Regions from separate parts of the Vreelandella sp. F11 genome, predicted to be linked through region 2. Evidence: predicted binding sites of a transcription regulator. Region 2 holds the regulator's gene; each other region holds the start of a gene.
The links. The regulator PhoB, encoded in region 2, activates phosphate uptake and scavenging genes when phosphate is short. The targets are predictions, from matches to a motif close to TGTCATANNNNTGTCANA.

Region 1: the regulator PhoB is predicted to act here: its motif matches at 3,807-3,824, upstream of ACFIOZ_RS03855 (CYTH domain-containing protein).
Region 3: the regulator PhoB is predicted to act here: its motif matches at 3,336-3,353, upstream of ACFIOZ_RS14335 (DUF6482 family protein).

The regions. Positions count from the first base shown of each region.
Region 1 covers NZ_CP170448.1:837,504-843,376, reverse strand. Annotated here, with positions in the region: gene ACFIOZ_RS03875 (carboxymuconolactone decarboxylase family protein) at 1-212, shown strand, start outside; gene argA (amino-acid N-acetyltransferase) at 250-1,563, opposite strand; gene ACFIOZ_RS03865 (inorganic phosphate transporter) at 1,751-3,016, opposite strand; gene ACFIOZ_RS03860 (TIGR00153 family protein) at 3,027-3,707, opposite strand; gene ACFIOZ_RS03855 (CYTH domain-containing protein) at 3,845-4,744, shown strand; gene ACFIOZ_RS03850 (ion transporter) at 4,796-5,728, shown strand; gene ACFIOZ_RS03845 (5'-nucleotidase, lipoprotein e(P4) family) at 5,795-5,873, opposite strand, start outside.
Region 2 covers NZ_CP170448.1:4,735,449-4,741,321, reverse strand. Annotated here, with positions in the region: gene ACFIOZ_RS21670 (LysR family transcriptional regulator) at 1-666, opposite strand, end outside; gene ACFIOZ_RS21665 (hypothetical protein) at 680-1,036, opposite strand; gene ACFIOZ_RS21660 (HU family DNA-binding protein) at 1,036-1,308, opposite strand; gene ACFIOZ_RS21655 (NAD(P)/FAD-dependent oxidoreductase) at 1,410-2,600, opposite strand; gene ACFIOZ_RS21650 (chorismate--pyruvate lyase family protein) at 2,708-3,331, shown strand; gene ubiA (4-hydroxybenzoate octaprenyltransferase) at 3,367-4,257, shown strand; gene phoB (phosphate regulon transcriptional regulator PhoB) at 4,384-5,073, shown strand; gene phoR (phosphate regulon sensor histidine kinase PhoR) at 5,076-5,873, shown strand, end outside.
Region 3 covers NZ_CP170448.1:3,130,593-3,136,465, forward strand. Annotated here, with positions in the region: gene hemH (ferrochelatase) at 1-769, opposite strand, end outside; gene ACFIOZ_RS14325 (cryptochrome/photolyase family protein) at 900-2,483, shown strand; gene ACFIOZ_RS14330 (thiol-disulfide oxidoreductase DCC family protein) at 2,511-2,915, shown strand; gene ACFIOZ_RS14335 (DUF6482 family protein) at 2,922-3,224, opposite strand; gene ACFIOZ_RS14340 (hypothetical protein) at 3,435-3,728, opposite strand; gene dnaB (replicative DNA helicase) at 3,851-5,239, opposite strand; gene rplI (50S ribosomal protein L9) at 5,485-5,873, opposite strand, start outside.

The DNA.
Region 1 (5,873 bases), 940 kb from region 2:
TCGATAAGCGCATGCTGGCCCAGGAGCAGGAAGCAGAACTTGCCGAGGCGATCGGGCGCACGGCAGTGATCGACCTGATCGCCATGGTGGGTTTCTATTCGGTGCTGGGCTATCTGCTGAAAACCTACGACACACCAATCGACGACACTATTCAGCAACAGGGGCAGGAAGCGCCAGCGCTATTTTCAATAGCGCCGAGGGCCAGCTCATAAAGCAGCTGTGCTACCGGCTCCCCCCTTTAAAAGCGCATTACGCCAATTGCTTAACCAGCACCTTCGATTTACGGGCGTGGTTGTAGGTTTCGCGTTTTAGCGGGGGTAGGTCTTCCAGGCTGGCAGCGCGGAAGCCGTGCTCCACAAACCAGTGGGCGGTGTGGGTGGTCAGTACGAATATTTCCGTTAAGCCGCGCTGGCGGGCGCGGCGCTCCATGGCCTCCACCAGGCGCTCGCCCCGCTCGCCGCCGCGGTAGTTGTCGTGTACCGCCACGCAGGCGAGTTCGGCAATGCTGGTGTCGGTAAACACATGCAGCGCGGCGCAGCCAATCACCATACCGTCGCGCTCGATCACCATGTAGTCATCAATTTCGTGCTCCAGGCGCTCTCGGGAGCGCGCCACTAGCATCCCTCTCCGCTCCAGCGGCTCCAGCAGCTCCAACAAACCCGCCACATCGTTAAGCGTGGCCGGGCGTAGCTGTTCATAGCGGTGCTGAGTAATCATGGTGCCCACGCCGTCCCGGGTGAACAACTCCCCCAGCAGGGCATCGTGGTTGCGCCATGAGAGCAGGTGCGTGCGTGCCACGCCTTCCCTAGCGGCGGTGCAGGCGGCCTGTAAATGGCGGGCTAACTCGCTGCCTGGAACAGCGTGGGTTAAACGCGGCTCGGCTTCCGCTGGAGAGAGCTGGCGCAGCAGCGCGCCCTGCTCATCTTCCAAACCTTCGGATTCGCCGAGCAAAATCAGCTTGTCGGCTTTCAGCGCCACGGCGGCGTGTTGCGCGACTTCGGAGGCGTCTAAATCGAACACCTCACCGGTGCTGGAGAAACCTAGCGGCGGCAGCAGCACCAGCGAGCCTTTTTCCAGCAGGCCTTCAATAGCACTGGCGCGCACCCGGCGCACTTCACCGCTGTGGTCGAAATCCACCCCTTCGCGCACGCCAAGGGGTTTGGCGGTGACCAGGTTACCGGAGATAACGCTTAGCTCAACCCCGTGCAGCGGCGTGCTGGGCAGGCCCAGCGAAAGCCGCGCTTCCAGCCAAAGCCGCTGGTGGGCGGCGACCTGCTCCACATGGGCCATCACCGCACGGTCGGCGACCCAGCGGCCATCGATACGCGTGGGCTCTACGCCTGCGGTCGTTAGCGCTTCATGCACCTGGGGGCGAATGCCGAACACGACGACCAGACGAACACCCAGGGTATGCAGCAGCGCTAAATCCTGAATCAGCTGCTCCCCTCGGCCAGACGCCATCGCTTCGCCTTCAATTAAGATGACAAAGGTTCGCCCCCGGTGGGCATTAATGTAGGGGGAAGCGTTACGGAACCAATCAACAAAGGGGAAGCGCGTATCCAAGGGCCGCTCTCCGGCAGCAGGTGAAAGAAAAACCCGACGTTTTACATAGCCAACCGGGTTACTTTACCAGAGCACAAAAAACAGCGGCACCTTCTAATGCAAATCTGCTCAATCTAATGCAGATAAACATGAAGATGCCGCTGTGATGGTATCGCTTGGCTACTTCTAAGCGCATTTGAGCCTGTTTTTAGCCAAACATACCCTTGAACATAAAGAAGAACAGAATCGCAAGGCCCGCGCCTGCCGGTAAGGTGATCAGCCACGACATCGCAATGGTGCCAATAACCCGCAGGTTAAGGGCCGCCATACCGCGCGCTAAACCAACCCCCAGCACTGCACCGACCAGGGTATGCGTGGTCGAAATGGGCAAGCCGGTACCCGAGGCCAGAACGACCGTGGTGGCAGCCGCCAGCGTGGCGGCGAAACCACGGCTAGGCGTCAATTCAGTAATACCGGTACCCACCGTAGCAATGACTTTGTGGCCGTAGGTAACGAGTCCAACCACGATACCACCACCGCCCAGCACCAGCACCCACCAGGGCACAAGGGCGGCGCTATCGATAACGCCGTCACTACGCACAACGCTGATAACGGCGGCCAGCGGGCCCACCGCATTGGCTACGTCGTTGGAACCGTGGGCAAACGCCATGGCACAGGCGGTAAAGATCATCAATACGCCGAACACTCGTTCGACGTTGGCATAGCCAAAATGGTCGCTGGCGTTTTGCTCAAACCGGATACGCCGCTGCATCACTATGCCTAACCCCATGATCCCAATACCGATGACGATGGAGAGCAGCAGGCTCTGACCAAAGCTGAGATCCAGACCGACATGGGACAAGCCTTTGGTCAGCGTGACCATCGAAACAATAAAGCCAACCAGGAAGACATAACCAGGCACATAGCGTTTGGCGGCAGCAAAAGGATCGTTGTTTTCAAATATCAGGTGGTGAACCGATTTAAACAGTACAAAGCCAATAGTACCGGCGAGTAGCGGCGATATTAACCAACTGGAGGCAATTTGGCCCACCTTGCCCCAAGCAACAGCTTCAACCCCTAACCCCACGGCACCAAAACCGACGATAGCACCAACGATGGAGTGGGTAGTAGAAACCGGCCAGCCTCGCGCTGAAGCAACCAGCAACCAGATGGCAGCCGCGAGTAGCGCGGAAAGCATGCCGTAAACCAGTAACTGAGGATTGTCTTCCAACAATACGGGATCCAGCATACCGCCGCGAATAGTCGCGGTCACTTCGCCACCCGCCAACCAAGCACCAAGGAATTCAAAGATAACCGCGATTAGAATCGCTTGTTTGATGGTGATCGCTTTCGACCCCACCGAGGTTCCCATGGCATTGGCTACGTCGTTCGCACCAACGCCCCAGGCCATAAAGAAGCCAAACAAGCAGGCCAGGATGATAAAAATTTCACCGTGCTGGGCAATAATCAGCATGAGAGTCCCCTTAGCGGGCAGTCAGGATCTGCAGACGGCTACCCACTCGCTCAGCGCGATCGGATAGTTCGCCAACCCATTCGATGATCTTGTAAAGAAAGATCACATCCACCGGCGGTAGCTGGCTCTCAAGCGCAAACAGCTGGCGACGAATCGTCACCTGTTGGTCATCGGCTTGATGTTCGAGGGTGTGCAGTTCACGGATCATCTTCTGCATCACGTCAGAGACGTTTTTGCCAAAGCCGGATTCCAGCAGATCCTTGAGCTCTTCCAGCGCTTGGCGCGCTTGCGCCACACAGGCAACGCTGGTGCTGATGTAGTTGCGCATTGGCTCGGCCAACTCATCCGGCACGCGCATTTTACGCCCCAGCATAATGCCGGTAATGTCGCGCACTTTATTGGCGATTTTGTCCTGTACGCTAATCAGATCGAGTAGGTCAGAACGGGAGACGGGCAAAAACATGGTGTTGGGCAGATTCAACCGCAGCTCTGTTTTCAGCGTATCGGCGTCATGCTCTAAACGGGTGACGTTTTCACGCAGCTTAGCCGCTGTGTCCCAGTCGTTGGCGAGGGTTGCTTCAAAAAACGGCAACAGCTGATCTGCGCACTCATTCGCCTTGACGATATGGGCCAATAGCGGCTGGAATGGCGAGCGGCCAAACATCGAAGAAAAAGGATTGGAGGTAACCATAATGCCTTTTAGCCTATTTTCGGGGAGCCGGGAAATGGCGGCGCCAGTATAAAGAGTGCGCTCGCCGCCGTCATGAAAAGTTCACAAATGTAATCAAATATTCATTTAAATGTCACGATAACGAGGTGGCTAGCGTCATGAAACAACTAACTCCCATGGAAGTGGAACTGAAACTTGCCCTTGCTCCTCAAGGGCCTGCGGCGCTTGTACAACACCCCCATCTCGCTTCTCACACCGCGCGTAAGCAGTCGCTGACCAACACCTATTTTGATACCCCCCAGGGCGATTTGGCCAAGGCACGCATTGCGCTGCGCCTGCGCCAGGTAGATGGCCAGGTGCTGCAAACAGTGAAAACCGCGGGGCAAGGGGGTGGCGGTCTCTCGCAACGCCAGGAGTGGGAGTGGCAGGTGGCAGGCCCCGAGTTGGATCTCGCCTCGCTTGCCGAGCTACCTCCTTTTCAGGGTGAGCTTAGCGGTGTGTTAGATGACCTCGTTCCCCAGCTCAGCACCGATTTCACACGGCGCAGCTGGCAGCTAAAAGAGCACGCGCACGGCCAGGAGAGCCATATCGAGCTGGTGTTGGATGAGGGCGAGATTATTAGCGGAGAGTACCGGACGCCGATTTGCGAAGCAGAGCTGGAATTAAAAGGCGGCGAGCCGGAAGCACTCTGGGAGTTAGCGTTAACCCTTGCTGAGCAGGTGCCGCTGCGGCCTTCGGACAGCAGCAAGGCATCCCGTGGCAATGCCCTTAGCACCCAACACTGGCCGCTCCCCGAAGCGCACTCGCCGGCGGAGTGGCTGCACCGTGCCACGCTGGCGCTAGACGCCTACCATGATAGCCACCAGGCCAGCTTTCTTAGCGATGCCCGGCAGGCGTTGAGTACCCTCGCTGGCCACTCCGATCTTGATGACACTGCCCGCGGCTATGCGCAGTCGCTTTCCGACGGGCTCGATGAGTTCGGCCAGCCCAACACAGCCTACGGTCAAGCGGCGTTGGCACTCGCCCATCGCTTGGCGTACCAAACCGCGCTACGCTAGGGGGCAACGCTCTATCGAGAACGGTATTGAGGCTCACTTCAGGATGATGCGATGACTTTTCACCTAACCCCCGGCGCGGAAGGCCTGCGCACCCGCCTGTTTCATATCATTTTTGAGTCTGACACGCCGGGGGCAAAAGCCTTTGATATCGCCTTGATCGTGGCGATCCTGATGAGTGTCGCGATCATCATGCTGGGGAGTATCGAGACCTATGCCGAGCGGTACGGCAATCTATTCTTCTATCTGGAGTGGACCTTCACGCTACTGTTCAGCATTGAGCTGATTTTGCGCATTTACTGCCTGGAAAAGCCGACGCTCTATTTAAGAAGCTTTTACGGGATCGTCGACTTGATCGCCGTGCTACCCACTTGGCTAGTATTGCTTGTTCCAGGCGCTCATGGGCTGGTCATTGTTCGCTTACTGCGCGTGCTGCGTATTTTCCGCATTCTGCGTCTGATGGAGTTTGTCGGCGAAGCACGACTGCTGATGGATGCACTCAAGCGGAGTCTGCATCAAATTCTGCTGTTTTTTAGCGCCATTTTGATGGTCATCACGCTTTTCGCGGCGCTTATGTACACCATTGAGTCACCCGAATCGGGCTTTACCAGCATTCCCATGTCGATGTACTGGGCTATTGTCAGCATGACTACCGTCGGCTACGGCGACATTGTGCCCGCAACCTCATTGGGGAAATCCATTACAGTGATTCTGATGCTGCTGGGCTACTCAATCATTGCCGTGCCGACCGGGGTCTTCTCCGCTCAGGTGATTCGCTCGATTCGTGAAGAGCGTTACTCCGAAGAAGCCTGCCCCGGCTGCGGACACGAACGCCATGAAAAACGCGCCCGTTACTGCCTGCGTTGCGGCACCTGGCTAGACGAAGACAGCGAAGATCCGCGCCAGAAAGACGACGACAAAAAAGCCGAAGCTCAACACAATAGCCACGATGGGGACGCAGACAAAAACGCGCCCCAGGACAGCTAAACCAGATAGCCAAACCGGGGGCGCGCAGCGTTTATTCAGTGCGGGAGGGAGTGATTATTTAACCGATCACTCCACTTCATGCGGGGCTTCCCAGGCGTCTAACTCAGCCTCGCTCCAGGCGCCGTAGGTAGCGTTGGGGAAGACT
Region 2 (5,873 bases):
CATTGCCAGGCGCGGCGCAATCCGCGCTTGCTGAAAGGCCTGATCGACCATTTGGCGCACCCCGTGGCTGGCATCCCACATCGCCATGGGCTCGGCACTCAGTTGATCGAGAGAGAGCGGCGCAGGCTGGTTGGCCAAGGGATGGTCTGGCGACAAAATAGCCATCAGCGGCTGGGGGCTGGAGGCCCAGAAGCGAAGCTGAGGATGGGTGCGTTCATGGAACATTAGGCCGATATGGCTGTGATCATCGACCACGGCTTCAATAATGCCCGAGGTGCCGGCGATATGAATATCGAGCTGGATACCCGCGTAAAGCTGGGTGAACTCATGTAGCGGGGACGCTACTAAATCACTGACGAACCCTTCACCGACGGTGAGCGATATTCTACCGGTTTCCAGGCGCTGGTAGGATTCAAGTGACGCAATAAAGCCTTCATCAAGGGCACCGCGACGTTCGCAGTACTCAAGCAGCATTTCGCCTACCGGGGTAGGCGAAATGCCGTCACGCTGACGCTCCATCAGGGTGGCTCCCAGGGCTTCTTCCAGCAACACTATCTGCCGGCTAACCGCCGAGGGAGCTATGTCCAAGCGCGCCGCTGCGCGGCGCACTGAGCCAGACTCCAGGGTAACGCGAAAGTACACAAGGCGCTGATGAGGTATGTCCATCGTTAGTGAAGCGCTACAAGTACTTGAGTAGTTTTTGCAGCTTATTCATATCGGCGGAGTCACCCACCAAGCGCACGCTGCCGTCCATCATGCCGTCAAGAAAGGCTTGCTGAGTTGGCTTTTTGAGCACTTTCAATGCGGTATCCTGATCACGGAAACGCAGCTCAAGATCCAAGTCCACTGGCAATCCCTTACCGGTGCTGATGCTTTTCGGTGTCATCCGGTAGTGGCGGGAAATGCTTAGATCTTCCGTGGCAATACCCCAGTCCAGGCCGCGAATGCGTTCTAACTGTTCACGAAAGCGCGGTTTGCGGCGCAAGGCGCGTTTGAGCAGTACGCCCAGCAGCCACAGCGTCAGCTTGAGCTTCATTAGGAAACGGCGTCCTTAAGTCCTTTGCCTGGTTTAAAGGCAACGTTTTTGCTGGCCGGGATCTGCAGCGGAGCGCCGGTTTGTGGGTTTTTGCCGGTACGCGCTGCGCGCTCACGTACGGTGAAGGTGCCAAAACCAATCAGCGCGACATCTTCGCCCTTGGCACAACTGTTGGTGATTTCATCCAGAATAACGTTTAGCACTTGGCCTGCTTTATCTTTGGATAGGTCGGCACTTTCAGCGATGGCGGCAGCGAGTTCAGGTTTGCGCATAAGGAATCTCCCCTTGTTAATAAAAATCAAACAAATGCATGTTGTTGGGTGCGTAGCCGATTAGGTTAGCTTCTCTAGCCTAGTCGTGAACGCGACGAAAATCAGCCTAGCAGCGTAGGTGCTGCTCTGGAAAGCTCCACTTTCCTTCTCACGCAGCCACCTGTCAACGCAAAACCAATCAAACGTCCGTCTTTATTTTCAGCCAAGGCACTGATATCACCGCCTTCACCTTCAATTCGCCAGCGCTCCGGGGTGGTCGTTGGTGGGTAGGCAACCACCGGTAACAGCGGCGTTTTAACCACCACCGGCCAAGCGCCGAAGCTAACCGGCGTGGGTTTGCCTGAAAGGGTTGCTGCCAAAGCTTTAGCGCTGGCTTGCAGCGGCTGTACGTACATGGCATTAACGCCGTCCACGCAGGCTACATCGCCCAGAGCGTAGATATTGTGGTGCGATGTGCGTAATTGGCGATCAACGACGATGCCGCTAGGCGATACGCTTAAGCCAGCGGCCTCGGCAAGCGCCGTGCGGGGTATCAGACCGGTGGCCATTAGCACGAGATCAGCACTGACGCTGTCGCCGTTGTCCAAGCGCAATGCGATGTGATCACTGCTTTCGGCGGCTATTGAAACAATTGAACGGCCAAGGTGAAGTTGGATACCTGCTTCGCTAAAGGTGTCGCCTAGGGCAATGCCCAAGGGCGGTGGCAGCAAGCGAGGAAGCAGGGTTCCTTCGGGGGCGACAATGCTGACCGAATGGCCTCCGGCGTGGAGGTCGTTGGCAAATTCACAGCCAACCAGCCCAGCGCCAATGATTGCTACCCGGGATGGGCCGTGGCCCAACGCTTTATAGAAGCGGCGGTAGTCGTCTAGGTCATTGATCGTAAAGCAGCGTGACGCCACGCTGGGATCGAGAGTGAAGGGCACCCGTGGAGCAGCACCGGTGGCCAGTACCAGTGTGTCGTAGCCAAGCACAGTGGCATCTTCAAGAAAAACTTTTTGGTTATCCACATCCAGTGCGCTTACCTGGGTGTGGATAACCAGCTCGGCATTAAGCTCTTCGCCCAGTTCGCTGGCGCTCCGCTGGGCCAATTGGTCAGGCTCCAAGCCTTTGGCGAAGCCGGTGGAGAGTAACGGCTTGCTGTAGTCATCACCGCTGTCTGCGCTCACCAGCGTGATTGAGCGTGGGTCGCCCAGGCGGCGCAGCGCCCGCGCAAGGCCAACCCCTGCCATACCGGTGCCAATAATCACCAGCGCAGCGTGAAACGAAGGTTTTTGTGCTTGGGGTGCGGGCATGCAGACACCAAAAGAGTTGCTAAAGAAAAAATGACTAAAAAAAGGCTGCCAATAATGAGAGGCGCTCAACCGTTTTATGAAAAAAGTCGCTAAAACCAAAGCCTCCAATGCCTCATGTTACACTAGCCAGCCCGTTAATTGCCCAGGAGAACTCGGTGACGGCTGCTGCTTTTCGGCAAACTCCTCTATTTTCCCGCTGGCGCCCGATTGATGCGGCGCGCCCGGCGATGAGTGCTTCCTGGTGGCAGTGGGTTGCCTCCACCGACTCGTTAACTGCACGCTTAATGGCAGCGGGGGGAGATAAGCCGTTTCGTGTAAGGCTGCTACGCCAGGGCGTCGGCTGGCCGCAACAGGATGAGGCGCAGGCGCTGGGCATTGGTGCCAAACGGTACGCCTGGCTGCGGGAAGTAGCGCTCTGCTTGGATGAAACTCCCTGGGTGGTGGCACGCTCGGTCGCCCCGCTCACGCAGCTCAAGGGCCAGCGGTTGGAGCGTCTGGGTGAACGCTCACTAGGCAGTTGGCTATTTCGTCAGCCGGGTTTAATCCGTGGGTCATTAGAGGCGACGACGCAAGCGCCGACTTTCGCTAGCGTGAGCGGTATACAAGGAAACGCTGCTTGGGGCCGTCGCTCTGTTTTTTATTACGGCTGTAAGCACGGCTCTCTGTCGTTATTAGTTCAAGAGTACTTTTTGGGTGCAATGGCTGATGATCTTGGTCTGCCTTCGCGCTAGGCTAGCGCCTGCATCTTATTCTTCGTGAGGTAAGCATGGATCGTTCATTGTTGCGGCCAAAGGGGTGGGCTCGCGTGGCAGATTTTTTACAGCTGATGCGCTTGAATCGACCGATAGGTACATGGCTGTTGATGTGGCCGACGCTGTGGGCACTTTGGGTCGCTGCAGAAGGAGTACCCGGGCGAAATGTGCTGCTGATTTTCGTAGCCGGTGTTTACGTGATGCGTGCCGCGGGCTGTGTAGTCAACGATTATGCTGACCGTCACTTTGATGGCCATGTGAAACGTACCAAAAACCGTCCATTAGCCACGGGCCGCATCAGCGAAACCGAGGCGCAGCTGCTGTTTATTGCCCTGGTGGCCGCGGCCTTCATTCTGGTACTGCTCACCAACTGGTTTACGGTGCTGCTCTCGCTGGGCGGGGTACTGCTGGCGACTATTTATCCGTTTATGAAGCGCTATACCCACTTTCCCCAGTTGGTTTTGGGGGCGGCGTTTTCCTGGGCAATTCCAATGGCCTTTGGCGCCGTGCTGGGCTACTTGCCGCTGGAAGCATGGCTGCTATTCTGCGCCAATGTGTGCTGGACAGTGGCCTACGATACTCAGTACGCCATGGTCGATCGCGACGATGATTTAAAAATTGGCATTAAATCGACAGCGGTGCTGTTTGGAAATGCAGACCGTTTGATCATTGGCCTTCTCCAGTTAGCTACCCTGGGGTTGCTGGCATGGGTAGGCTGGCGGGTTGGTTTAGGTGGTTTCTTTTGGCTAGGGCTCGCGGCCATGGCGGCGACTTTCCTGCATCAACAGTGCTTGATTCGCCACCAGGAGCGGGATGCTTGCTTCCAGGCGTTTCTCAATAATCACTGGTCGGGGCTGCTGATTTTTGCCGGTATCGCGCTCAGTTGGTGGCCTGTGACGGGCTAATTTTTTTGAATGTCATATAATTGTCATCAAGTCATGGTGTTATCGTCACTGATATGTCATTGAACTGTTTATCTTTAAACTAGTTTTCATTGAGCTCGTTTACTTTGAACACCGTGAGGCTCTGGTATGACCGCCAAGACCGTTCTGATTGTCGATGATGAGGCGTCGATTCGCGAGATGATCGCGGTAGCGCTGGAAATGGCTGACTATCGCGTGCTCGAAGCGGATAACGCCCAGGATGCCCATGCCATGGTGGTCGACCACCAGCCTGATCTACTGCTGCTGGACTGGATGATGCCCGGCACTAGCGGAATTGAGCTGGCAAGGCGCTTAAAGCGTGAAGAAGCCACTGCCGAGATTCCCATTATTATGCTCACCGCGAAAGGCGAAGAGGATAATAAAATTCAAGGGCTTGAAGCCGGTGCCGATGACTATATCACCAAGCCTTTTTCACCCCGGGAACTGGTGGCTCGGCTAAAGGCGGTGCTGCGTCGTGCGACCCCGCGTGGCGTTGAAGACCCGATTGAAATCAACGGCCTGCTGCTTGATCCGGTGAGCCACCGGGTCAGCGCCGACGGCAAAGCGCTGGAAATGGGGCCCACCGAGTACCGATTGCTACAGTTTTTTATGACCCACCAAGAGCGCGCTTATACACGTAGCCAACTGCTTGACCAAGTATGGGGTGGCAATGTGTATGTCGAAGAGCGCACGGTCGACGTGCATATTCGCCGCTTGCGCAAAGCGCTGGGCGACGTGCATCAAAACCTGATTCAAACGGTTCGGGGTACCGGTTACCGTTTCTCTGCTCGGGTGTAAATGTGCGCCTATGGAGCCGTGAGCTGTGGCGGCTAGCGTGGCTGGCCACGCTGGGCACCTGTCTGGGCTGGTTATTGGGTTCAGCAGGGCTAGGGCTGTCGGCAGGGCTTGCAATATGCCTTTTTTATCATCTGCGGCAACTGCGAGAGCTTTACCTGTGGCTCACCCTCCACCCCCATGATGAGCCACCTGCTGCCAGCGGAATGTGGGGCGAGCTATTTGATCGCCTATACCGCTATCAAAAAAGTCAGCGCATTACCCAAAGCCGCCTGAGGGCTACTTTGGCACGTATCCAGGAGTCCTCTGAAGCAATGCGCGACAGTGTGGTCATGCTTGATCGCCATGGTGATTTAGAGTGGTGGAACAGCGCGGCCACCGCCATGTTAGGGCTACAAACTGCCCACGATAGGGGCCAACACATCACCAACCTGCTGCGTGATCCCAGTTTTATCAGCTACTTTAATGCGCGTAACTACAGTGAACCGTTAACGCTCACCTCGCCGATTGATGAGCGACGAATCCTGCAGTATCAAATTACCCTCTACGGCGACGACGAGCGCTTGGTCATGGCTCGCGATATTACCCGCTTACATCGTCTTGAGCAGATGCGGCGCGACTTCGTCGCCAACGTCTCCCACGAGCTGCGCACTCCTCTGACCGTGCTTTCCGGCTATTTAGAAACCTACAGTGATATCGCCGATCAGCTTCCTCCCCGCTTGGGTCGCAGTATCCAGCAGATGCAGGAGCAGACCCAACGTATGCAGAATTTGGTCAATGATTTATTGCTGCTCTCGCGGTTG
Region 3 (5,873 bases), 1.6 Mb from region 2:
TAAAGCCAAGTTTCTCGCGGAGCAAACGTGTCGTTTTCTGACACTGGCAGTGGTAAGGATCACCCTCCAACAGGTAGCGCTCGGGAACGCCATGGTAACTGGCCACCAACTTGGTAGGCCGGGTTGAGAAACCGTCATAGGCTTCTTGCACCGAGTTAGCCAACGCCTGAATGTAGGCAGGATGTTCAAAGTATGCTGGCACCGTACGTATATAAGGCTGCCACTTCATCTTCATCAGGGTGCGAAACGCCTGATCATTCGCCGTTGCCGTTGTCGGTGACCCGTACTGAGGATAAAGCGGAAAGAATACGATACGTTCACAGCCCTTCTCTTTTAATCGCGTCAGCACGCTTTCCGTAGAGGGGTTGCCGTAGCGCATGCAGAAATCGACTTCAACATCGTCACCGTAAAGCGCTTTTAAGCGCGCGGTCATCTTCTCCGTCTGGGCACGCGTCGTTGTCAGCAACGGGCTTTCGTTCTTTTCATTATTCCAGATGCCACGGTAGGCCTTGCCCGATGAGAACGGGCGCTTAGTCAAAATAATCAGTTGAAGTAGCGGTTGCCATTTCCAACCGGCATAGTCGACCACGCGCTTGTCCGACAGAAATTCATTGAGGTAACGACGCATTGACCAATAGTCAGTGGCATCCGGGGTGCCCAGGTTCGCTAGCACAACGCCCACCTTGGCACGCGCTACCGGCGGATGATCGCTGGGTGCATGGGCCAAACGGCCCTCGCCCGGCTGATCCTTGACGACATACTCGGTCATTACTCATGCTCCTGAAAAATAGCGATGGTGCTCGGTACATATATCAATTAACTAAATCCTAACACTTTTCGGCAAAGTGGCGGCATAAAGTTATACTATCAACATCATTTGTATAACCCTGAGGCAACTCATGTCCAAGCCTTTGCTTTTAGTTCTTGGCGATCAGCTCTCATTTTCACTCACAACGCTGCAAAACGTGCCCGCTAATGCCGTCGTCGCCCTGTGCGAAGTCGCTGAAGAAGCGCGCTATGTGCCGCACCATATTCACAAAATTGGCCTCTTTTTGGCCGCCATGCGTCATTTTGCCCAGGCGCTGCGCGACAAAGGCTTTCAAGTACATTACAGCGCGCTGGATGATGCGGATAACTGTCACTCACTCATTGAGGAGGCCGAACGCATCGCCCAACAGTATGGCTGCGATGAGATACGCGTTGCCCGACCGGGGGAGTGGCGACTATGGGCGTCGATGCAGCAGCGCGAAAGTTTAACGACTCCCTGGCGACTCCTTGAGGACGATCGCTTCTTCACCACCCCGGAGGATTTCGCCCACTGGGCCAAAGGCCGCAAACAGCTTCGACTTGAGTACTTTTACCGGGAGCAGCGCAAGCGTACCGGGCTCTTGATGGAGGGCGACGAACCCGCCGGCGGCAAATGGAATTTTGACCACGATAATCGCCAGCCTATCAAGGCCGCGCTCGAGTTTCCTGAGCTTCCTCAACACCGCCAGGATGAGATCACCCAAGAAGCGCTCAGCGATGCCAAGCGTCACTTCGGCGACCACATGGGGTCTGCGGAAAATTTCAACCTACCGGTCACTCGCCGCCAAGCGCTGGGGGATTTACACCATTTCATGAATCATGGACTGGCGGATTTTGGCCGCTATCAGGATGCAATCAGCGACTCAGCTCCCTATCTGTATCACTCGCGGCTTTCTGCGGCGATGAACATTGGCTTGCTGTCGCCCCATGAGGTCTGCGCAGCCGCTGAGCAGCGCTATTACGATGGTGATGTACCGATCAACGCCGCCGAGGGGTTTATCCGCCAAATTCTTGGCTGGCGCGAATATGTACGCGGGCTCTACTGGACACAGATGCCAAGCTATAAAAGCGCCAACCAGCTAGGTTTTAAGCGCGATTTACCCGCCTTTTACTGGGACGCTGATACCGATATGCGCTGCCTGCAGCGTGCTATTCAGATGACTATCGACAACTGCTACGCCCACCATATTCAACGACTGATGGTCACGGGCAATTTCGCACTGCTATGCGGCGTTAAACCCGAGGCACTATGCGACTGGTACCTAGCCGTTTATGCCGACGCCAGCGAGTGGGTAGAGCTGCCTAACACGTTGGGCATGGTGCTGCATGCAGACGGTGGCTTAATGGGCTCAAAGCCCTACTGCGCCTCGGGTAAATATATCGACAAAATGTCCGACCATTGCCAGCACTGCCGCTACTCACCCAAGCAGGTAACGGGGCCTAACGCCTGCCCTTTCAATAGCCTGTACTGGCACTTTCTTGAAAACAACGCCGAGCAATTGAATAAAAATCCGCGCATGAAGCTGATATACGGCTCGCTTAGCCGTATGTCTGAAGACAAGCGTGAAGCAATGCACCAGCAGGCTGAAAGCTTCTTGGCGCAATTGAAAGTATCACCTGGCTACGGGCAAACCTGTCACACTGCAGGCTATGCCACTACCACAGGCAATAGCTAATACGATCGATACTCAGAAGGAGCCCCAATGAGCCGCTACGCACCGCTAAACGCGTCACCGCCGGTTACGCTATTTCACGACGGTCACTGCCCTTTCTGCCAGCAGGAAGTCGCGTGGCTTAAGAAGCATCGCCATCGGGAACATATTGCGCTGGTAGATATTCAGGCTGGGGGCTTTAACGCCAAGGAGCATGGAAAAGAATTTAACGCCATGATGGGACAATTGCACCTGCGCGATAGCCAAGGGAATTGGTTCATCGGTATGGATGCCAGCCGTGCCCTCTATGCAGTGTTGGGCTATCAGCGGCTGGTGAAGTTGTCTTGCTTACCAGGTCTATACGGCGCAATGAACGCCGGTTACCGGTATTTTGCCCGTCGCCGAATCAGGCTTGGGCGGTGGTGGGAAAAGCGTCAGGCTAAACGTCAAAGATGAGTAGTGTTAAAAGACAAGCGGCATACGCGATGTAAGTGGCTCACTATAGTGTGCATCGCGGCCTATTACTTCATCATGCGGTACGTGCTGAACCAGGTATGCGCGGTGTATTCCAGCGCGCTTGAGATCCATATAGGCATCGTCCAGCGAGCGAAACAGCATCGGCTTGGCACGCTGCATCAGCATATGGCGCTCACCTTCCACGTCTTCCAGCTCAATTTGATAAAAACGGCTGCCCGAATGGGTAATCACGCGAATTTCAAAGTTGTCGTGATTGGCGACAAACTGCTTAAGATCCTTCAGTTCCATGGTTCCCTCCTATTATTTGGCTATTTCATACGTTATGTCAGACGGTATGTCTTCAGAATATGTCATCAGGGCACAGCATGACTGCACCCTATGACACTTCTGTTGCCCCGTCATTGCAATGTAATGACAACAAGCAATCACTAGACATTAATAGCTAGGAGGCCAATAGTGCAAGAGAGTTCCTGACCGGAAGGTCAAGACATCATTCGATCATTGATATTCAGAGGGGTCGATGGCTTTACCAAGCGAATTGCGGTCAATCCAATTGCCCCCCTTAGTCTCTTTGTAGCGAAACACGACCTTATCTCCCACCGTCACAGGCAGCTCGCCATCTTCGGTCTGGTAACTATACTTCTCGCCCGCGACTACCAAATGGTAGCGATAAAGGTCAGGCATACCCAGCCACTCTTTGAAAGGGCCTTCCCGCTCTATCGCCTCTAGCTCACCGCGACCTTCTAACTTAGGAAGGCGCTGCCGGTTACCGCGCCGAAATCCACCTGCCATTTGCTGCTCCCGTTTTTACATATCGTGGGTGGGGCATTATACGAGCTCGCTCCCCATCCTCAAGTGACTCATCACAAAGCTGTCTCTACAAATCAGTCGTTACAAAACCAGTCTTTACAAAACTAGTCACCGAACGCTTGGCCGTAACTGTCCGGGGCCAAATCCTCAAAGCGGGTATATCTGCCGATAAACGCCATATGCACCGTGCCGATAGGGCCATTACGCTGCTTACCGATAATCAACTCGGCTATCCCCTGATTGTCAGGATTATCTGGATTATAGACCTCATCGCGATAAACGAAGGCAATGACGTCTGCATCCTGCTCGATCGCTCCAGACTCCCTAAGATCCGACATAACCGGACGCTTGTTGGGACGCTGCTCCAAGGAGCGGTTTAGCTGGGAGAGTGCCACGACGGGGCAACTAAACTCTTTTGCCAACCCCTTCAAGGAGCGTGAAATCTCGGAAATCTCGCCAGTACGGTTTTCACCAAAGCCAGGGATCTGCATCAACTGCAGATAATCGATCATCACCAACGCAATATTGCCGTGTTCACGCACCACACGGCGTAATCTTGAGCGCATCTCGTTGGGTGACAAGGCCGCGGTATCGTCGATAAACAGCTGCTTGTCTTTAAGCAGATTGACGGCGGAGGTAAGGCGTGGCCAATCCTCGTCTTCCAACTGCCCGGTACGCACCCGGGTCTGATCAATCCTACCTAGAGACGACAGCATCCTCAGCATCAGCGACTCGGCGGGCATCTCCATGGAGAACACCATTACCGGCTTGTCGCTGGAGATAACCGCATGCTCCACCAAGTTCATCGCGAAGGTGGTTTTACCCATAGAGGGCCTTCCGGCGATGACCACCATATCGGAAGGCTGTAAACCGGAAGTCATTTCATCCAGGTCACGGAATCCGGTGGAAAGCCCGGTCATCTCACCTTTTAGATTAAACAGCTCGTCGATGCGATCAACCGCTTTGGTCAGTAGATCACTCATGCCAATAGGCCCGCCCGTTTTGGGACGCTCCTCGGCAATCTGGAACACTAACCGCTCGGCTTCGTTGAGTAACTCATCCGCTGGACGCCCCTGGGGCGTAAAGGCGCTATCGGCAATTTGGTTAGCAGCACGGATCAGCTTACGTAGCGTTGCCCGCTCACGCACGATATCCGCGTAGGCGCGAATATTGCTGGCAGAAGGTGTGTTACGCGCAAGCTCAGCCAAAAACGCCAATCCGCCTACGGTATCCAAATGATCACGCGCTTCCAGCGCTTCGGAAAGCGTCACCACGTCCAGAGGTTGACCGGATTCCGCCAGATGAATCATCACGTTGAATACCAAACGGTGCTCATAGCGGTAGAAATCATCAGCGACCAACCGCTCTGAGACGTTATCCCAAGCCTGGTTATCCAGCATGAGCCCGCCTAGTACCGACTGCTCCGCCTCCAACGAATGCGGCGGCAGTTTTAACGCTGCCGTTTCTTTATCGGCAGAAGGCTGGTCCTGCATAGCGAGCTCCTTTAAACACAACGGTGTAGCCGGTGAAGATGCTTATCTTAGCCGTATGTAGCGCGACTACCAACACGATCAAGATGTTGCCTTAAAATACCCAGCAGCAATGGGCTAGATAGTTTAGGCAACACCCAGCACCCAGAAAAACAAAAGGCGCGGGAGAAACCCCGCGCCTTTTGAGGCAGCTGTCTTAGCTGCAGTTAGTAACGGCGTTACGCTGTTACTAACTTAATTACACTCACTTACTCTGCAACTACTACTACGCGTACAACAGCGTCCACTTCAGCATGCAAATGAAGGGTGATGTCGTATTCGCCGGTTTGACGAATCGGGCCATTCGGCATACGTACTTCGCTCTTGGCAATATCGATGCCAGCAGAGGAAATCGCATCAGCCAGGTCACGCGGGCCGATAGAACCAAACAGTTTGCCTTCGTCGCCTGCTTTGGAAACCAAAGAGAGCTCGATGTCATTTAGCTGCTCAGCACGCGCTTCGGCTTCTGCCTTACGCTCAGCGGCTTGCGCTTCGAGCTCAGCACGCTGTGCTTCAAACGCTTCGATGTTATCTTTAGTGGCCGGTACGGCTAAACCGTAAGGCACCAAGTAGTTACGACCATAACCAGGCTTCACAG